Regions from separate parts of the Pseudomonas sp. GW821-FHT09E12 genome, predicted to be linked through region 1. Evidence: predicted binding sites of a transcription regulator. Region 1 holds the regulator's gene; each other region holds the start of a gene.
What was found. The regulator FliA, encoded in region 1, starts transcription of late flagellar genes. The targets are predictions, from matches to a motif close to CTAAAGTTTNNNNNNNNNNNGCCGNTAA.

Region 2: AC07PQ_RS23125 (methyl-accepting chemotaxis protein) is a predicted target of FliA. The motif match lies at 2,711-2,738, and genes of this name have one in related genera.
Region 3: AC07PQ_RS16210 (methyl-accepting chemotaxis protein) is a predicted target of FliA. The motif match lies at 2,782-2,809, and genes of this name have one in related genera.

What each region holds. Positions count from the first base shown of each region.
Region 1 is NZ_JBWKOM010000011.1:141,856-147,377, reverse strand. It holds gene AC07PQ_RS27495 (chemotaxis protein CheA) at 1-1,949, opposite strand, end outside; gene AC07PQ_RS27490 (protein phosphatase CheZ) at 1,962-2,750, opposite strand; gene AC07PQ_RS27485 (chemotaxis response regulator CheY) at 2,780-3,151, opposite strand; gene fliA (RNA polymerase sigma factor FliA) at 3,312-4,052, opposite strand; gene fleN (flagellar synthesis regulator FleN) at 4,049-4,879, opposite strand; gene flhF (flagellar biosynthesis GTPase FlhF) at 4,998-5,522, opposite strand, start outside.
Region 2 is NZ_JBWKOM010000008.1:135,168-140,689, reverse strand. It holds gene ccoN (cytochrome-c oxidase, cbb3-type subunit I) at 1-131, opposite strand, end outside; gene AC07PQ_RS23130 (alpha/beta family hydrolase) at 231-929, shown strand; gene AC07PQ_RS23125 (methyl-accepting chemotaxis protein) at 1,116-2,681, opposite strand; gene AC07PQ_RS23120 (CPBP family intramembrane glutamic endopeptidase) at 2,854-3,645, opposite strand; gene acnA (aconitate hydratase AcnA) at 3,807-5,522, opposite strand, start outside.
Region 3 is NZ_JBWKOM010000005.1:240,235-245,756, reverse strand. It holds gene AC07PQ_RS16215 (Ca2+-dependent phosphoinositide-specific phospholipase C) at 1-580, opposite strand, end outside; gene AC07PQ_RS16210 (methyl-accepting chemotaxis protein) at 694-2,670, opposite strand; gene AC07PQ_RS16205 (LysR substrate-binding domain-containing protein) at 2,860-3,780, opposite strand; gene AC07PQ_RS16200 (NorM family multidrug efflux MATE transporter) at 3,937-5,346, shown strand; gene AC07PQ_RS16195 (putative bifunctional diguanylate cyclase/phosphodiesterase) at 5,381-5,522, opposite strand, start outside.

The DNA of each region.
Region 1 (5,522 bases):
AAGATTTCGTTGACGTTGACCAGCGGGAAGGCGAACGCCTGGTTGCCCAGCATCACCATCAGGGTCGGCATGATCGCCAGGGTCAGCGGCACCTTGATGACGATCTTCGAACCCTGCCCCTTGGTCGAGTAGATGTTGATCGAACCGTTGAGCTGGGAAATCTTGGTCTTCACCACGTCCATGCCCACGCCGCGGCCGGACACGTCGGAGATCTCGGTCTTGGTCGAGAAGCCCGGGGCGAAGATCAGGTTGTAGCACTCGGTGTCGCTCAGGCGATCGGCGGCATCCTTGTCCATCACCCCACGCTTGACCGCAATGGCGCGCAGGACGTTCGGGTCCATGCCTTTGCCGTCGTCGGAGATCGACAGCAGGATATGGTCGCCTTCCTGCTCGGCCGCCAGCACCACCTTGCCGCCACGGGACTTGCCCGCTTCCTCGCGCTCTTCCGGCGACTCGATACCGTGGTCGACGGCGTTGCGCACCAAGTGCACCAGCGGGTCGGCCAGGGCCTCGACGAGGTTCTTGTCGAGGTCGGTCTCTTCGCCGACCAGCTCCAGGTTGATCTCTTTCTTGAGCTGGCGGGCCAAGTCGCGAACCAGGCGCGGGAAGCGCCCGAAGACCTTCTTGATCGGCTGCATCCGGGTCTTCATCACCGCGGTCTGCAAGTCGGCCGTGACCACGTCGAGGTTCGACACGGCCTTGGACATGGCTTCGTCGCCGCTGTTGAGCCCCAGGCGCACCAGGCGGTTACGTACCAGCACCAGCTCGCCGACCATGTTCATGATTTCGTCCAGCCGCGCGGTATCGACCCGCACGGTGGTTTCGGCTTCGCTGACCGGCTTTTCCGCCGGGGCGGCAGCCGGAGCACGAGCAGGCGCCGGAGCAGCGGCTGGAGCCGGTTTTGGCGTTTCGGCCTTGGCTTCGGGCTTCTTCACCGCTGGCTTGGCGACGGCGGCAGGCGCCGGAGCCGTGACGGCCGTTGCGCTACCCACGGTCGCCGCGGCAGCGGGCACTTCAGAGAACTTGCCCTTGCCATGCAGCTCGTCGAGCAGGGATTCGAATTCCTGGTCGGTGATCAGGTCGCTACCGGCGGCGGCCGCGCTTGGCGCAGCCGGCGGTACCGCCGCTGCTACCGCGGAGTCCAGCGCATCGACCGCAAAGTTGCCTTTGCCATGCAGCTGATCCAGCAGGGCTTCGAACTCGTCATCGGTGATTTCGTCGCTGGCCGCGGTTTTTTCCGCAGCCGGCGCCGTGGCCGAAGGGGCCACCGCATCCGGTGCGAACTGGCCCTTGCCATGCAATTGATCGAGCAGCGACTCGAACTCGGCGTCGGTGATTTCGTCGCTGGCCGCTTCGCTGCCGGCGGCGGGTGCCGCGGGAGCAACAGCAGCCGGGGCTTCGGCCTCGGCCTTGGCGGCATTGAGCGAATCGAGCAACTGCTCGAACTCGCTGTCGGTGATATCGCCGGACTCGCTTTCGGTCGATTCGGCGACCGGCTCGGCAACGGCTTCAACAACTGCCTCAACGTCGGCCACCGGCGCGGCGACCTCCTCGGCCCCCGCAGGCTCGGCCAGACGGGCCAGGGCAGCCAGCAGCTCCGGAGTGGCGGCGGTGATCTCGGTACGCTCGCGCACCTGGCCGAACATGCCGTTCACCGCGTCCAGCGCTTCGAGCACTACGTCCATCAGTTCCGCGTCGACGCGACGCTCACCCTTGCGCAGGATGTCGAACACGTTCTCGGCGATGTGGCAGCACTCCACCAGCTCGTTGAGCTGGAGGAAGCCGGCGCCCCCTTTTACAGTGTGAAAACCGCGAAAAATTGCGTTGAGCAGATCCGCATCGTCCGGCCGGCTTTCCAGCTCGACCAGTTGTTCGGACAGTTGCTCTAGAATCTCGCCGGCCTCAACCAGAAAATCCTGAAGGATTTCTTCATCGGCGCCGAAGCTCATGTATGGGTGCTCCTAGAATCCAAGGCTGGAAAGCAAATCGTCGACATCGTCCTGACCGGATACAACGTCTTCACGTTTATCGGCATGAATCTGCGGACCTTCACCCTTGGCCAGATGTTTTTGCGGATCTTTTTCAGCGAGGATCGATTCACGGTCATGTTCGATGCCGGCAAAACGATCGACCTGGCTGGCCATCAGGACCAGTTTGAGCAGGTTGCTCTCGACTTCGGTGACCAACTGGGTCACGCGTTTGATCACCTGACCGGTCAAGTCCTGGTAGTCCTGCGCCAGCAGAATGTCGTTGAGGTTGCTCGATACCGCGCGCGTGTCTTGCTCGCTGCGGGTCAGGAAACCGTCCACCCGGCGGGCCAGGTCGCGGAATTCCTCGGCGCCCAGTTCGCGGCGCATGAAACGCCCCCAATCGGCGCTCAGGGCCTGGGCTTCGCTGCTCAGGCCATTGACCAGCGGGGTCGCGCTCTCGACCAGATCCATGGTGCGGTTGGCCGCGGCCTCGGTCAGCCTGACCACATAGGACAGGCGCTCGGTGGCATCCGTGATCTGTGAAACTTCCTCGGCTTGCGGCATATGCGGGTCAATCTGGAAATTGACGATGGCGCTATGCAGCTCGCGGGTGAGCTTGCCGACCTCCTGGTACAGGCCGCGATCACGGGTCTGGTTGAGCTCATGGATCAGTTGCACGGCTTCGCCGAACTTGCCTTTTTCAAGGCTGTCGACCAGTTCGAGTGCGTGTTTTTTCAGGGTCGATTCGAAATCGCCCAATGAAGATTCGTTGTGCTCCATAGCTCCCCCGTGGCGGAATGATTCCACTCTCAACCGATGCGTTCGAAGATCTTCTCGATCTTCTCTTTCAACGCCTGGGCCGTGAAGGGCTTGACCACATAACCGTTTACGCCGGCCTGGGCAGCTTCGATGATCTGTTCGCGCTTGGCTTCAGCGGTCACCATGAGTACCGGCAGGTGCTTGAGTTTTTCATCGGCGCGCACATGGCGCAGCAGGTCGATACCGGTCATGCCGGGCATGTTCCAGTCCGTTACCAGAAAGTCGATGCTCCCACTGTTGAGGACCGGAATGGCGGTGGTGCCATCGTCAGCCTCGACCGTGTTGGTGAAGCCCAGGTCACGCAACAGGTTTTTTATGATCCGCCGCATCGTTGAGAAGTCATCAACGATGAGGATTTTCATGTTCTTGTCCAATTCGACCTCCAAGCAGTCTTAAACGCGTCCAGCACCTGAACGCGCCATTCAATCAATCAGGCAGAGCACTCAACGACTGCATGGAATACACACCGCAAGTCCGGCCACGTCGTGCCAGTCTCGCCCGCAGTGTCCCCCACACTGCCTGTCAGCGCGCTCGCCACTCTCCCAAACGCCCCCGCAAACGGGCCGCGCACTGGCTGTGTAACTGGCTGACCCGCGATTCGCTGACTCCCAGGACCTCACCGATTTCCTTGAGGTTCAGCTCTTCGTCGTAGTACAGCGCCAAGACCAGTCGCTCACGCTCCGGCAAATTGGCAATCGCGTCCGCCAGCGCGGCCTGGAAACGTTCGTCCTCCAGGTCGCGCGACGGCTCGAGATGAGCACTCGCGCCATCCTCATGCAGCCCTTCATGCTCGCCGTCCTGCAACAGGTCGTCGAAGCTGAACAGGCGACTGCCCAAGGTGTCGTTCAAAATCCCGTAATAATCGTCGAGACTCAATTGAAGTTCGGCCGCAACTTCATGATCTTTAGCGTCACGACCGGTTTTAGCTTCAATTGCGCGAATGGCATCGCTCACCATCCGGGTATTGCGATGTACCGAACGCGGCGCCCAGTCACCTTTACGGACCTCATCGAGCATCGCACCACGGATACGGATACCCGCGTAGGTCTCGAAACTCGCGCCCTTGCTCGCGTCGTACTTGGTCGACACTTCGAGCAGACCGATCATCCCGGCCTGGATCAGGTCTTCGACCTGGACACTGGCCGGCAGGCGCGCCAGCAAGTGATAGGCAATACGCTTGACCAGAGGCGCATAGCGCTCGATCAATTCGTACTGGCTGTCACGTGCCGACTTTTTGTAAAGGTTGTAGCCGCTGGCGCTCATAGCACCGGTCCCGCTGTCTGATGCACGAGCCGCTCGACGAAAAATTCCAGATGTCCACGTGGGTTGGCCGGCAACGGCCAGGTATCGACCTTCTGCGCGATGGCCTTGAATGCCAGCGCGCATTTCGAACGCGGAAACGCTTCATAGACCGCACGCTGCTTTTGCACGGCCTTGCGCACGCATTCGTCGTAAGGCACGGCGCCGACATATTGTAGGGCCACGTCCAGGAAGCGATCCGTGACCTTGGTCAACTTGGCGAACAGGTTGCGCCCTTCCTGCGGGCTCTGCGCCATGTTGGCGAGCACGCGGAAGCGGTTCATGCCGTAGTCGCGGTTGAGCAGCTTGATCAGCGCGTAGGCGTCGGTGATCGAGGTCGGCTCGTCGCAGACCACCAGCAACACTTCCTGGGCCGCGCGGACAAAGCTGACCACCGAGTCGCCGATGCCGGCGGCGGTGTCGATCACCAGCACATCGAGGTTGTCGCCGATGTCGCTGAAGGCCTGGATCAGGCCGGCATGCTGCGCCGGGCTCAGATGAACCATGCTCTGGGTGCCGGACGCCGCCGGCACGATACGGATTCCACCCGGCCCCTGCAGCAGCACATCGCGCAGCTCGCAGCGGCCTTCGATCACGTCGGCGAGGGTCCGTTTGGGGGTCAGCCCCAATAGCACGTCGACGTTGGCCAGGCCCAGGTCGGCGTCCAGCAGCATGACGCGCCGGCCGAGCTCCGCTAGGGCCAGGGACAAGTTCACTGACACGTTAGTCTTGCCGACGCCACCTTTGCCGCCGGTCACCGCGATCACCTGTACGGGATGCATGCTGCCCATGTTCGTTCTTTACCTTGTCTTACTTAGACGGGGCCACATAACTGGCTGCGCGTTCACCAACGGAACAATGCCTGGCAGACCATCGATGTAGGTACATTGCAATCTTTTCATGATTCCCTCAGCCAACCCGCTTGGTCGGGTTGTGGTAGAGGTCAGCGAACATGTCAGCCATGGCTTCTTCGCTGGGTTCTTCCTGCATCTGCACGCTCACCGCACGACTGACCAGCTGGTGACGACGCGGCAAGTGCAGATCGTCCGGAATCCGCGGGCCATCGGTCAGATAGGCAACAGGGAGTTCATGACTGATCGCCAGGCTCAACACCTCACCAAGGCTGGCGGTTTCATCCAGTTTAGTCAGGATGCAGCCGGCCAGCCCGCAACGCTTGTAGCTGTGGTATGCGGCGGTTAGAACCTGTTTCTGGCTGGTGGTTGCCAAGACCAGATAATTTTTTGCCCGGATGCCACGTCCAGCCAGGCTTTCCAGCTGCATGCGCAGGGCCGGGTCGCTGGCTTGCAGGCCGGCGGTGTCGATCAGCACCACACGCTTGCGCAGCAGCGGATCGAGGGCTTGCGCCAGGGACTGGCCCGGGTCGACATGGGTCACCGAGACGTTGAGGATCCGGCCCAGGGTCTTGAGCTGTTC
Region 2 (5,522 bases), on a different contig from region 1:
AGTTCGGGCCAGACCAACTGGGCAGCGAGAAAAACCCCGAGCCCCATGCCGACGATGCCCCACACCACCGTCATAATGGCGAATTGGCGGACCACCTTGTAGTTGTAGGCGGTACTGATAGAAGTGTTCATGGTTCCCCATCCACGGTTCAGCTGAAGTGAAAGCGACTGCGCACGGCAAGGCGCGCTCACTTCTTCTGGAGTTATAGGCAGACTAAAAGCGAGGTAAGCATGGGCAAACGGCAAGGGGCTGTTATTGACGGGGATCAATGGGCGCAGTGCGTGCGGGAACGGGGCTGGCTCTGGGATGTCGCGCAGCCGTCGCCGACCGGCGAACCGCTGACCCTGATCCTGGCCCATGGCGCTGGCGCGCCGATGGACAGTGCTTTCATGAACGATATGGCCGCACGCCTTGCGGCGCATGGGGTCAACGTCCTGCGCTTCGAGTTTCCCTACATGGCCCAGCGTCGCCTCGATGGTGGCAAACGGCCGCCTAATCCGACGCCGAAGCTGCTGGAGTGCTGGCGCGAGGTCTATGCCCAGGTGCGACCTCATGTCGCTGGGCAGTTGGCCATCGGCGGCAAGTCCATGGGCGGGCGCATGGCCAGTTTGCTCGCCGATGAGCTGGGCGCCGATGCGCTGGTGTGCCTGGGGTATCCGTTTTATGCCGCCGGCAAGCCGGAGAAACCGCGGGTCGCTCACTTGGCCGAATTGCGCACCACGACCCTGATCGTCCAGGGCGAGCGCGACGCCCTCGGTAACCGGGCGGCGGTCGAAGCCTATGCACTGGCGCCGGCTATCGAGCTGTTCTGGCTGGCGGCGGCCGACCATGACCTGAAACCGCTCAAGGCCTCAGGCTTCACCCATGAGCAGCACCTGGAAGCGGCGGCGCAGAAAGTTGCCGAGGTTTTGCGTCAACTGAATGGCTGAACGCTTTTTTGACTGTAGGAGCGAAGCTTGCTCGCGATTGTTTTTCAAGGCGACAACGGTGGCGACTGCCAAGCTCCATCGCGAGCAAGCTTCGCTCCTACAGATACAGAAGACGCGCGTGGTGCTGGAAAACAGGCAATAAAAACCCGGAAGGCGAACCTTCCGGGTTTTTTGTCTGGCTTCGGCTTAGCGGTTGAAGCGTTCGACCAACGAGTACTGCGTGTTGGCGGTGCGGGTCAGCTCTTCGCTGAGTTGCGCCGAATGCTGCGCCTGCTCCGAGGTCTGGTCGGCCAGTTGGGCGATGGTGCTGATGTTGCGGCTGATCTCCTCGGCCACGGCGCTTTGCTCTTCGGTGGCGGCAGCGATCTGGGTGGTCATGTCGGTGATGTTGGCCACCGCTTCGCTGATGCCCACCAGCGCCTGGTCGGCTTCCAGCACCCGGGCCACGCCTTCCTCGGCCTGACGGTGTCCGGCGTCCATGGTTTGCACCGCCGTGCTGGCGGTTTGCTGGAGCTTGGCGATCAGGGTGTGGATCTGCCCGGTGGATTCGCTGGTGCGTTGCGCCAGTTGGCGAACCTCGTCGGCCACCACCGCGAAGCCGCGGCCCATTTCCCCGGCGCGAGCTGCTTCGATGGCCGCGTTCAGCGCCAGCAGGTTGGTCTGGTCGGCGATGCCCTTGATCACATCGACCACGCCACCGATTTCGTCGCTGTCCTTGGCCAGCTGGGTCACGGTCAGGCCGGTTTCGCCCACCACCACCGACAGGCGCTGGATCGCTTCGCGGGTTTCCCCGGCGATGTCGCGTCCGCGCCCGGTGAGGCGGTTGGCTTCCTGGGTGGCATCGGCGGTGCGCTGCACGTGGCTGGCCACTTCCTGGGTGGTGGCGGCCATCTGGTTGACCGCGGTGGCCACCTGTTCGGTTTCCACGCGCTGGCGTTCCAGGCCGCTGGAGCTGTTGTGCGCCAGGGTGTCGGACTGCCGCGCCTGCTCGTTGAGGTGCTCGGCGGTATCCTGCAGGCGGGTCAGGCAGGTTTTCAGGCGGGCTTCCTGGCTGAGGATCGACATCTCCAGGCGCGCCTGGGCGCCACGGCTGTCGGTGTACATCTGGGCGATCAGCGGGTCGGAGGTGGTCTGCTCGGCCAGGCGCAGCAAACGCTTGAGGCCGCGCTGTTGCCAGCTCAGCCCGAGCAGGCCGAGCGGCACGCAAAGGCCGGCGGCGAGGGCAAAGCCCCAGGAAGAGTTGAGCCAGGCGCCAATCAGGAAGCTCAGCTGGCTGATCAGGATGAATGGCAGCCAGTCCTGAAGTATCGGCAGCCATTTGTCGCGTTTCGGAATGGCCGACTTGCCCTGGTTGATGCGTTGGTAAAGCGCTTCGGCGCGGCGGATCTGCTCGGCGGTGGGTTTGACCCGCACCGACTCGTAGCCGACCACTTGCTGGCCTTCGAAGACCGGTGTCACGTAGGCGTTGACCCAGTAGTGGTCACCGGTCTTGCAGCGATTCTTGACAATGCCCATCCATGGCAAGCCTTGTTTCAGGGTGGCCCACATGTGCGCGAACACCGCGGCCGGGACGTCGGGGTGACGGACCAGGTTGTGCGGTGCGCGGACCAGTTCCTCACGAGAAAACCCGCTGATTTCAACGAAGGCATCGTTGCAGTAGGTGATCACGCCTTTGGCATCGGTGGTGGAGATCAACCGTTGCTGAGTCGGAAAGGTACGTTCGCGCTGAGTGACGGGCTGGTTGTTACGCATGGTTTTTCTATCCGCAAGGCTTTGATAGGTTGTCGGCGGCCTTCGCCAATTATTGAGGTTTTTTTCAGTAATTTGAGAAGTGCCTCATTGACAGATGCCTTATTTTGCAAGGGGGGGTGAGGGGAAGCGGCGAAGCCGAGGCCCGTCCAGGGGAGCCCCGGCTTGGCCAGGGTCAACCCGCGAGCATCGGGTAGGTGAACAGCCCGAAGTGCAGCAGGTTCAAGCCGAAATGGGTGGCCACCGCGGCGCCCAGGCCGCCAAAGCGGTAGGCCAGGCCGTAGCCGACCCCGGCGATGCTCGCCAGCAGCCACCATTGCCAGCCGGCGCCCACATGCACCAGGCCGAACAGCAGGGCCGCGCACATCAGTGCCAGGTTTTCACCATAGGGCAGGTGCTTGAGGCGACGGCTCAGGCCGCCCTGGATGTAGCCACGGAACAGCGCTTCTTCCACCAGGGTGACCAGCAGCAGGTTGTTCAGCACCCACAGCCAGGCCTGGTCCGGCCATTTCGGCGCCCAACTGATGATGCCCAGCAACACTGCGCCGCCCAGGGCCGCCAGGGCGGTCAGGGTCAAGGCCAGGGCAGTGGTATAGAGGGACAGGCGCAGCGAGCGGCGCCCGATGATCCAGGGGCAGACCAGCAACAGCCAGAAGCCGATCAGCGGCTTGTCCTGGTTCAGGTACATGGAAAACGGCACGGCATCGGCGGTGAAGCGTTCCGGGCCGATCGCCCGGCCATTGTAGAAACCGGGGAGCCAGTGCATGGCCAGCGCCAGGGCCAGCACCACGAACAGGCCGTGTCCCAGGTAGCGCGCGTAAGGGCTTTTCTGCTGGCGCACGGCAAAGCCCGCGCACAGCAGCAAGGCGACGGAAATCGCCGCCAGCAGGCCCAGTTGGCCGTAGCTCAGGGCCAGGGCGTAACCAATGGAGAGAAGTGCCAGGTACATCCATGGCAGAACAGTCATGTGAAATCCTTGTTGCGAAAAGAATGGAATCAGCCGCTCGCGCAACCTGCGTCGGCGGTTACTGGATAGAACGAGCGGGCGGCCAGTATAACGAGGCGCGGGCGATGAATAAGTGAAACAAAAACACCGCCCGTAGGCGGTGTTGGTGTTGCGGCATGGCGTTACGCGGCGATCAGTTGCCGCAGGACGTAGTGCAGGATCCCGCCGGACTTGAAGTATTCCACCTCGTTCAGGGTGTCGATGCGGCACAGCACCTCGACCTTTTCCTGGCTGCCATCCTCGCGGGTGATCACCAGGGTCAGGTTCATCCGCGGTGTCAGCTCGACACCGGTCAGGCCCTGGATATCCAGGGTTTCCTTGCCAGTGAGGTTCAGACTCTTGCGGTTCTGGTCGAGCTTGAACTGCAGCGGCAGCACGCCCATGCCCACCAGGTTGGAGCGGTGGATGCGCTCGAAGCTCTCGGCGATCACCGCCTTGACCCCCAGCAGGTTGGTGCCCTTGGCGGCCCAGTCGCGGCTGGAGCCGGTACCGTATTCCTGGCCGGCGATCACCACCAGCGGCGTAGCCGATTGCTGGTACAGCATGGCCGCGTCATAGATCGCCAGTTTCTCGCCGGTGGGGATGTAGATCGTGTTGCCGCCTTCTTCGCCGCCGAGCATTTCGTTGCGGATGCGGATGTTGGCGAAGGTACCGCGCATCATCACCTGATGGTTGCCGCGCCGCGAGCCGTAGGAGTTGAAGTCCCGCGGTTCCACGCCCTGCTCGCGCAGGTAGCGGCCGGCCGGGCTGTCGGCCTTGATGTTGCCGGCCGGGGAAATGTGGTCGGTGGTCACCGAGTCGCCCAGCAGCGCCAGGACCCGCGCGCCCTCGATATCCTTGATCACCGGCAGCGGGCCGGCGATGTCGTCGAAGAAGGGTGGATGCTGGATATAGGTGGAATCCGCCTGCCACACGTAGGTCGCGGCCTGCGGTACTTCGATGGCTTGCCATTGGGCGTCGCCGGCGAACACCTCGGCGTATTCCTTGTGGAACATCCGGGTGTTGACCTGGGTGACGGCCTCGGCGATTTCCTGGCTGCTCGGCCAGATGTCGCGCAGGTAGACCGGCTTGCCGTCCTTGCCTTCGCCCAGCGGTTCGCTGCTGATATCGATGCGCACGCTGCCGGCCAGGGCATAGGCCACCACCAGCGGCGGCGAGGCCAGCCAGTTGGTTTTCACCAGCGGGTGCACCCGGCCTTCGAAGTTGCGGTTGCCGGACAGCACCGAGGCGACGGTCAGGTCGGCTTTCTGGATGGCTTTCTCGATCGGCTCCGGCAAGGGGCCGGAGTTGCCGATGCAGGTGGTGCAGCCATAACCCACCAGGTCGAAGCCCAGGGCGTCGAGGTATTGGGTCAACCCGGCGGCCTTGTAGTAGTCGGTGACCACTTTCGAACCCGGCGCCAGCGAACTCTTCACCCAGGGCTTGCGCTTGAGACCTTTTTCCACAGCCTTTTTCGCCACCAGGCCGGCGGCCATCATCACGCTGGGGTTGGAGGTGTTGGTACAGGAGGTAATGGCGGCGATCACCACCGCACCGTTTTTCAGGCGGTAGGTCTGGCCGTTATGGGCGTAATCGACTTCGCCTATCAGGTCGGCGCTGCCCACGGCCACGCCGCCACCGCCTTCGCTTTCCAGGCGGCCTTCTTCCTTGCTAGTGGGCTTGAACTGCAGATCGAGAAAGTCGGTGAAGGCCTGGCCGACGTTGGGCAGGGAGACCCGGTCCTGCGGCCGCTTCGGCCCGGCCAGGCTGGCTTCCACCGTGCCCATGTCCAGCGCCAGGCTGTCGGTGAATACCGGCTCCTTGCCCGGCAGGCGCCACAGGCCCTGGGTCTTGCTGTA
Region 3 (5,522 bases), on a different contig from region 1:
TGAGCGAGCCCTGCAAGGCACTGCTGCTGACACCCAGATGCTGGGCCAGGTCGCCCGGGGTGTAGAGCTTGCCCTGGAAAATCCGGCTGACCAGGTCATCGAAGTCTTTCGGCGTACGCCCGGAGCTTTCCTTCGACCAGCCCTGCTTCTTGTCGAGGATCAGGGTAATCGGGAAGTGCCCGGGATGGCTGTCGCTCCAGAGCTTGATGTCGTTGAGGCAGGCTTCGAGATCGTTGGTGCCGTTGCCGTCGCCGGTGCAATTGTTGTCATTGCCGGACTGGAACAGGCTGCCGGGGTTGTGCCGCACGAACCAGTGGCGGGGCGAACCTCCGGTGACCGCATCGCGTTGGTCCCAGAAGTCCAGCTCCAGGGTGCGCACGCTATCGAGCACGCTGGTGAAGGTGCCGGCGTACTGTTTTTCGTAGCAGTTATGGCATGCCACCTGGGCGATAGCGTTGAAGGCGGTGTACCAGGACGCCGGGGAAATGAATCCCACGGCCTCCTGGCTGGACGCCATCTGGCTGGCCAGTGCCAGGGGCAGCACGGCGGTACGGAGGGCAAAACCAGTGAGACGGGACATGTCAGCTCCTGCCGGGAAGGCATCCTGTAGGGAAATCGCCCCTATGGTTTAGCCCAGCCCCGCGCATTTGCAATCTGCCTCCCCAGCCGTGGCCAACGGCCACGCAACCGCTATCAACGGAAGCGGTCGACCTCCTGGCGCAAGTCCGCCGCCAGCTTCTCCAGCTCCTTGGCGGTGATCGCCAGGTTCGACACCACTTCGCGCTGTTCGCTGTTGGCCAGGGCAATGCTCTGCAGGTTGCTGCTGAGCAGGGTCGCCGTGCTGCTCTGCTCCTGGGTCGCGGTGGTGATCGCGGCGAACTGCTGGCCGGCCGAGCGGCTCTGTTCGTCGATGCGCGCCAGGGCTGAGGCGACATTGGCGTTGCGTGACAGGCCTTCCTGCATCAGCACATTGCCCTGCTCCATGGTGGCGATGGCGTTGCCGGTTTCCTGCTGGATGCTGTTGATCATCCCCGAGATTTCGTCGGTGGCTTCGCGGGTGCGCGAGGCCAGGTTGCGTACCTCGTCGGCGACCACGGCAAAGCCGCGGCCTTGCTCGCCGGCGCGCGCGGCCTCAATGGCGGCGTTCAGCGCCAGCAGGTTGGTCTGGTCGGCAATCGCGGTGATCACCCCAACGATGCCGCCGATTTCCTCGGAGCGCTGGCCCAGGGTATTGATCACCGTGGCCGTGCTGTTCAAGGCGCCGGCGATCTGCTCCAGCGACGCCGAGGCTTCCTCCATCGAGGTGCGGCCGATCCGGGTCTGCTGGGCATTTTCCTGGGCCAGGCGCTCGGTGTTGCCCATGTTGTCGGCGATATTCAGCGAGGTTGCGCTGAACTCCTCCACCGCCCCGGCCATGCTGCTGATCTCGCCCGACTGCTGTTCCATGCCCTCGTACGCCCCGCCCGACAACCCGGACAACGCCTGGGCCCGGCCATTGACCTCCGCGGCGGCCTTGCGGATGTGCTCGACCATGGTCGACAGGGCCTGGCCCATCTGGTTGAAGCTGCCTGCCAACTGGCCGATCTCATCCTGACTGGAGATATTCAGGCGCGCACTCAGGTCGCCTTTACCCAAGGCATCGGCCTGGCGCACCAGGTCACCCAGGGGCGCAAGCTTGCTGCGCAGCAGCCAGACCGTGGCGCCCACCGCCAGCAGCATTGCCAACAGGCTGCCGATGACCAGCCGCAGACCGACGCTCCAGGTCACCGCACGGATTTCGGCCTTCGGCATGCTCGCCACCACCGACCAGGGCCCGCCTTCGAAAGGGACGGCGACACTGTAGAAGTCCTCGTTCTTGTCGCTCCAGAAGTGGCCCTTGCCCGGCTGCCTGGCCAGTTCAGCGATGGTCGCCCCCGCCGGTTCCAGGGCCTGCACGCCGGCCGGCGGCACCAGCCACTTTTGCTGTTCGTCGAGCAACGCCAGGGAACCGGTCTGGCCGATGCGGAAGCGCTTGAGGTTGTCGAACTGGGCGTTCTGCGCGTCGGTGTAGTCGAAGCCGACGAACAGCACCGCAATCACCTGGCCGGCGCTGTCCCTCACCGGCGTGTATTGGGTCATGTACAGGCGCTCGAAAAGCAGCGCGCGGCCGACATAGCTCTGCCCCGCCATGAGTTTCTGGTAAGCCGGGTGCCCATGGTCCAGCAGGGTGCCGATGGCGCGGCTGCCGTCCTGCTTGCTCAGCGAGGTGCTGACGCGGATAAAGTCGTCGCCGCTACGCACGAACACCGTCGCCACGCCGGCGGTCATCTGCTTGAACTCGTCGACCTCCTCGAAATTGTTGTTCAGCACAACATCACCCAGGTGCAGGCCCGGGGTCTGGGTACCGGCCACGGTCACCGGCTGGTCCGGGTGCAGGCTCAGGCCGCCGCTGAAACGCTTTTCGAACAGCCCGCTCAGGCGCTGGGTACTTTCGCGCAGGGTGCCGTGGAAAGTATTGAGCTGGTCGGCCAGCAGCCGTGCCTCACTGGCCAGGTGTTCTTCCCGGGTGGCGAGGTTGGCGGCGTCCAGCGAGCGCAGGGCGAAGACAGTACTGCCGCTGATCACGATCGCCAGTACCACGGCGAGTGCGAGACCAAGCTGCGAGGCGATCCGGGCACGAGGTTGAGGCATGACAGCTCCTGGCCGAGAGACCGGATCGTCCTGATCGCGTCACACGCTCGGCAATGGTTCTAATAAGAATGAGGTGTCGGAACCTTTCAGAGCGAAGGCTCCACTTCCAAGGATTCGGCGGCGCCGATCAATACTTGAGCGCGCTGGACGGGTATCGCGCAGGCCCCTGGTCACGGGGCCTTCATCGTTTCAGCCGAGACGCTCTACGTCGGGCAATTGCATGGCGCGGACCTCGTTCTGGAGAAAGTCGCTGAGGCGGCGCAAACGTTCACCTCCAGGCCGGGTCTTGGGCCAGACCAGGTAGTAATTCTCGCCACTGGCCACCGCCGTCGGCCAGGGCAGGCTCAGGCGTCCCTGGGCCACATCCTCGGCCACCATCAGCAGGTCGCCCATGGAAACCCCGTAACCGCGGGCCGCGGCGATCATACCCAACTCCAGGGTGTCGAACACCTGTCCACCCTTGAGTGAGACCTGCTCGGACAGGCCCATGCGCTCCAGCCAGTTGCGCCAATCGCGGCGATCCGGGGTCGGGTGCAGCAGCTCGGTGGCCGCCAGCCGCGCTACATCCCACGGCTGGTCGTTAAGCAGGTTCGGCGCGCCCACCGGGATCAGCAGTTCCGGAAACAGGTAGCTGGCCTCCCAGTCCGGCGGAAAGTGGCCGTTGCTCAGCAGCACCGCGCAGTCGAAGGGCTCCTGGTTGAAGTCCACCGAATCGACGTCCATCCAGGCACTGGTCAGTTGCACTTCGTTGCCCGGTTGCAGATGGCGGAACCGGCTCAGGCGCGCCAGCAGCCAGCGCATGGTCAGGGTCGAGGGTGCCTTCATGCGCAGGATGCCGTCTTCGGCGCGCAAGGTATCGCAGGCGCGCTCGAGGGCGGTGAAGCCCTCGCGAATGCCTGGCAGCAGCAGGCGCGCGGCTTCGGTCAGTTGCAGGTTGCGCCCGCTGCGCTGGAACAGCCGGCAGGCGAAGTGGTCTTCCAGGGTGCGGATATGCCGGCTGACCGCACTCTGGGTGATCGACAGCTCTTCGGCCGCGCGGGTGAACGAGCTGTATCGCGCCGCGGCTTCAAAGGCGCGCAAGGCATACAGGGGCGGAAGACGACGGGGCATGGCAGCACTCCACAGGCGCAATGGCGCCAACTTACCAGAATCCGCAAGCATGAGTTTTAATCATGCCACCAATCGTTTTTATCCCTTTGTGAAAGTCGCCCAGAGCGCCGAGAATCAACCCTCTTGACTCCCTCCCCTCTATCGAGACCGATGACCATGCAGCATCCAGCACGCACCGAACTCTGGGCCATCCTGCGGCTGGCCGGGCCGCTGATCGCCTCACAGTTGGCGCATATGCTGATGGTGCTGACCGACACCCTGATGATGGCCCGCCTCAGCCCGGAAGCCCTGGCCGGCGGTGGCCTGGGCGCGGCCACCTATTCGTTCGTGTCGATCTTCTGCATCGGCGTGATCGCAGCGGTCGGGACCCTGGTCGCGATTCGCCAGGGCGCCGGCGACATCGAAGGCGCCGCGCGCCTGACCCAGGCCGGGCTCTGGCTGGCGTGGCTGATGGCGCTGGTCGCCGGCCTGCTGCTGTGGAACCTCAAGCCGGTGTTGCTGCTGTTCGGCCAGACCGAAACCAACGTGCAGTCCGCCGGCCAGTTCCTGCTGATCCTGCCGTTCGCCCTGCCGGGCTACCTGAGCTTCATGGCCCTGCGCGGCTTCACCAGCGCCATCGGCCGCGCCACGCCGGTGATGGTCATCAGCCTGGCCGGCACCGTGGCCAACTTCCTGCTCAACTACGCCTTGATCACCGGCATGTTCGGCCTGCCGAAGCTGGGCCTGGTGGGGATCGGCCTGGTCACCGCGATCGTCGCCAACTGCATGGCCCTGGCGCTGGCTTGGCACATCAAGCGCCACCCGGCCTATGCCGCCTACCCGCTGCGCCAGGGCCTGGCGCGGCCCAATCGCCACTACCTGCGGGAACTCTGGCGCCTGGGCCTGCCCATCGGCGGCACCTACGCGGTGGAAGTCGGGCTGTTCGCCTTCGCCGCGCTGTGCATGGGCACCATGGGCAGCACCCAGCTGGCGGCGCACCAGATCGCCCTGCAGATCGTTTCCGTGGCCTTCATGGTGCCGGCCGGGATCTCCTACGCGATCACCATGCGCATCGGCCAGCACTACGGTGCCGGGCAGCTGTTGCACGCGCGTATGGCCGGCCGGGTCGGGATCGCCTTTGGCGGCGCGGCCATGCTGGGTTTCGCCATGGTCTTCTGGCTGCTGCCGAACCAGTTGATCGGGCTGTTCCTCGACCATAACGACCCAGCCTTTCGCGACGTGATCAACCTCGCGGTCAGCCTGCTGGCGGTCGCGGCCTGGTTCGAGCTGTTCGATGGCACGCAGACCATCGCCATGGGCGCGATTCGCGGGCTCAAGGACGCCAAGACCACCTTCCTCGTGGGCCTGGGCTGCTATTGGCTGATCGGTGCGCCGGCGGCCTGGCTGATGGCATTCACCCTGGGCTGGGGCGCGACTGGTGTGTGGTGGGGCCTGGCATCGGGGCTGGCGTGCGCCGCCATCAGCCTGACCCTGGCTTTCGAATGGAAGATGCGCCGGATGATTCGCCGGGAAAGCGCGGAGCCTGCCGCGCGGGATAACTTCCAAACCGCCCGGGATTCCCTGTAGCGGCAGGTTCTCCTGCCACTACGGCAGAGTGCCGTCAGATGACCTCGCCGACCAGGACCTGCTGACTCCTGCCGAAGGTCAGGTACTCCACCAGTTCCGTCAGCGGCAGCGGCTTGCTGATCAGGTAGCCCTGCGCCTGGTCGCAGCCGAAGCTGCGCAGCAAGGCCAGTTGCTCG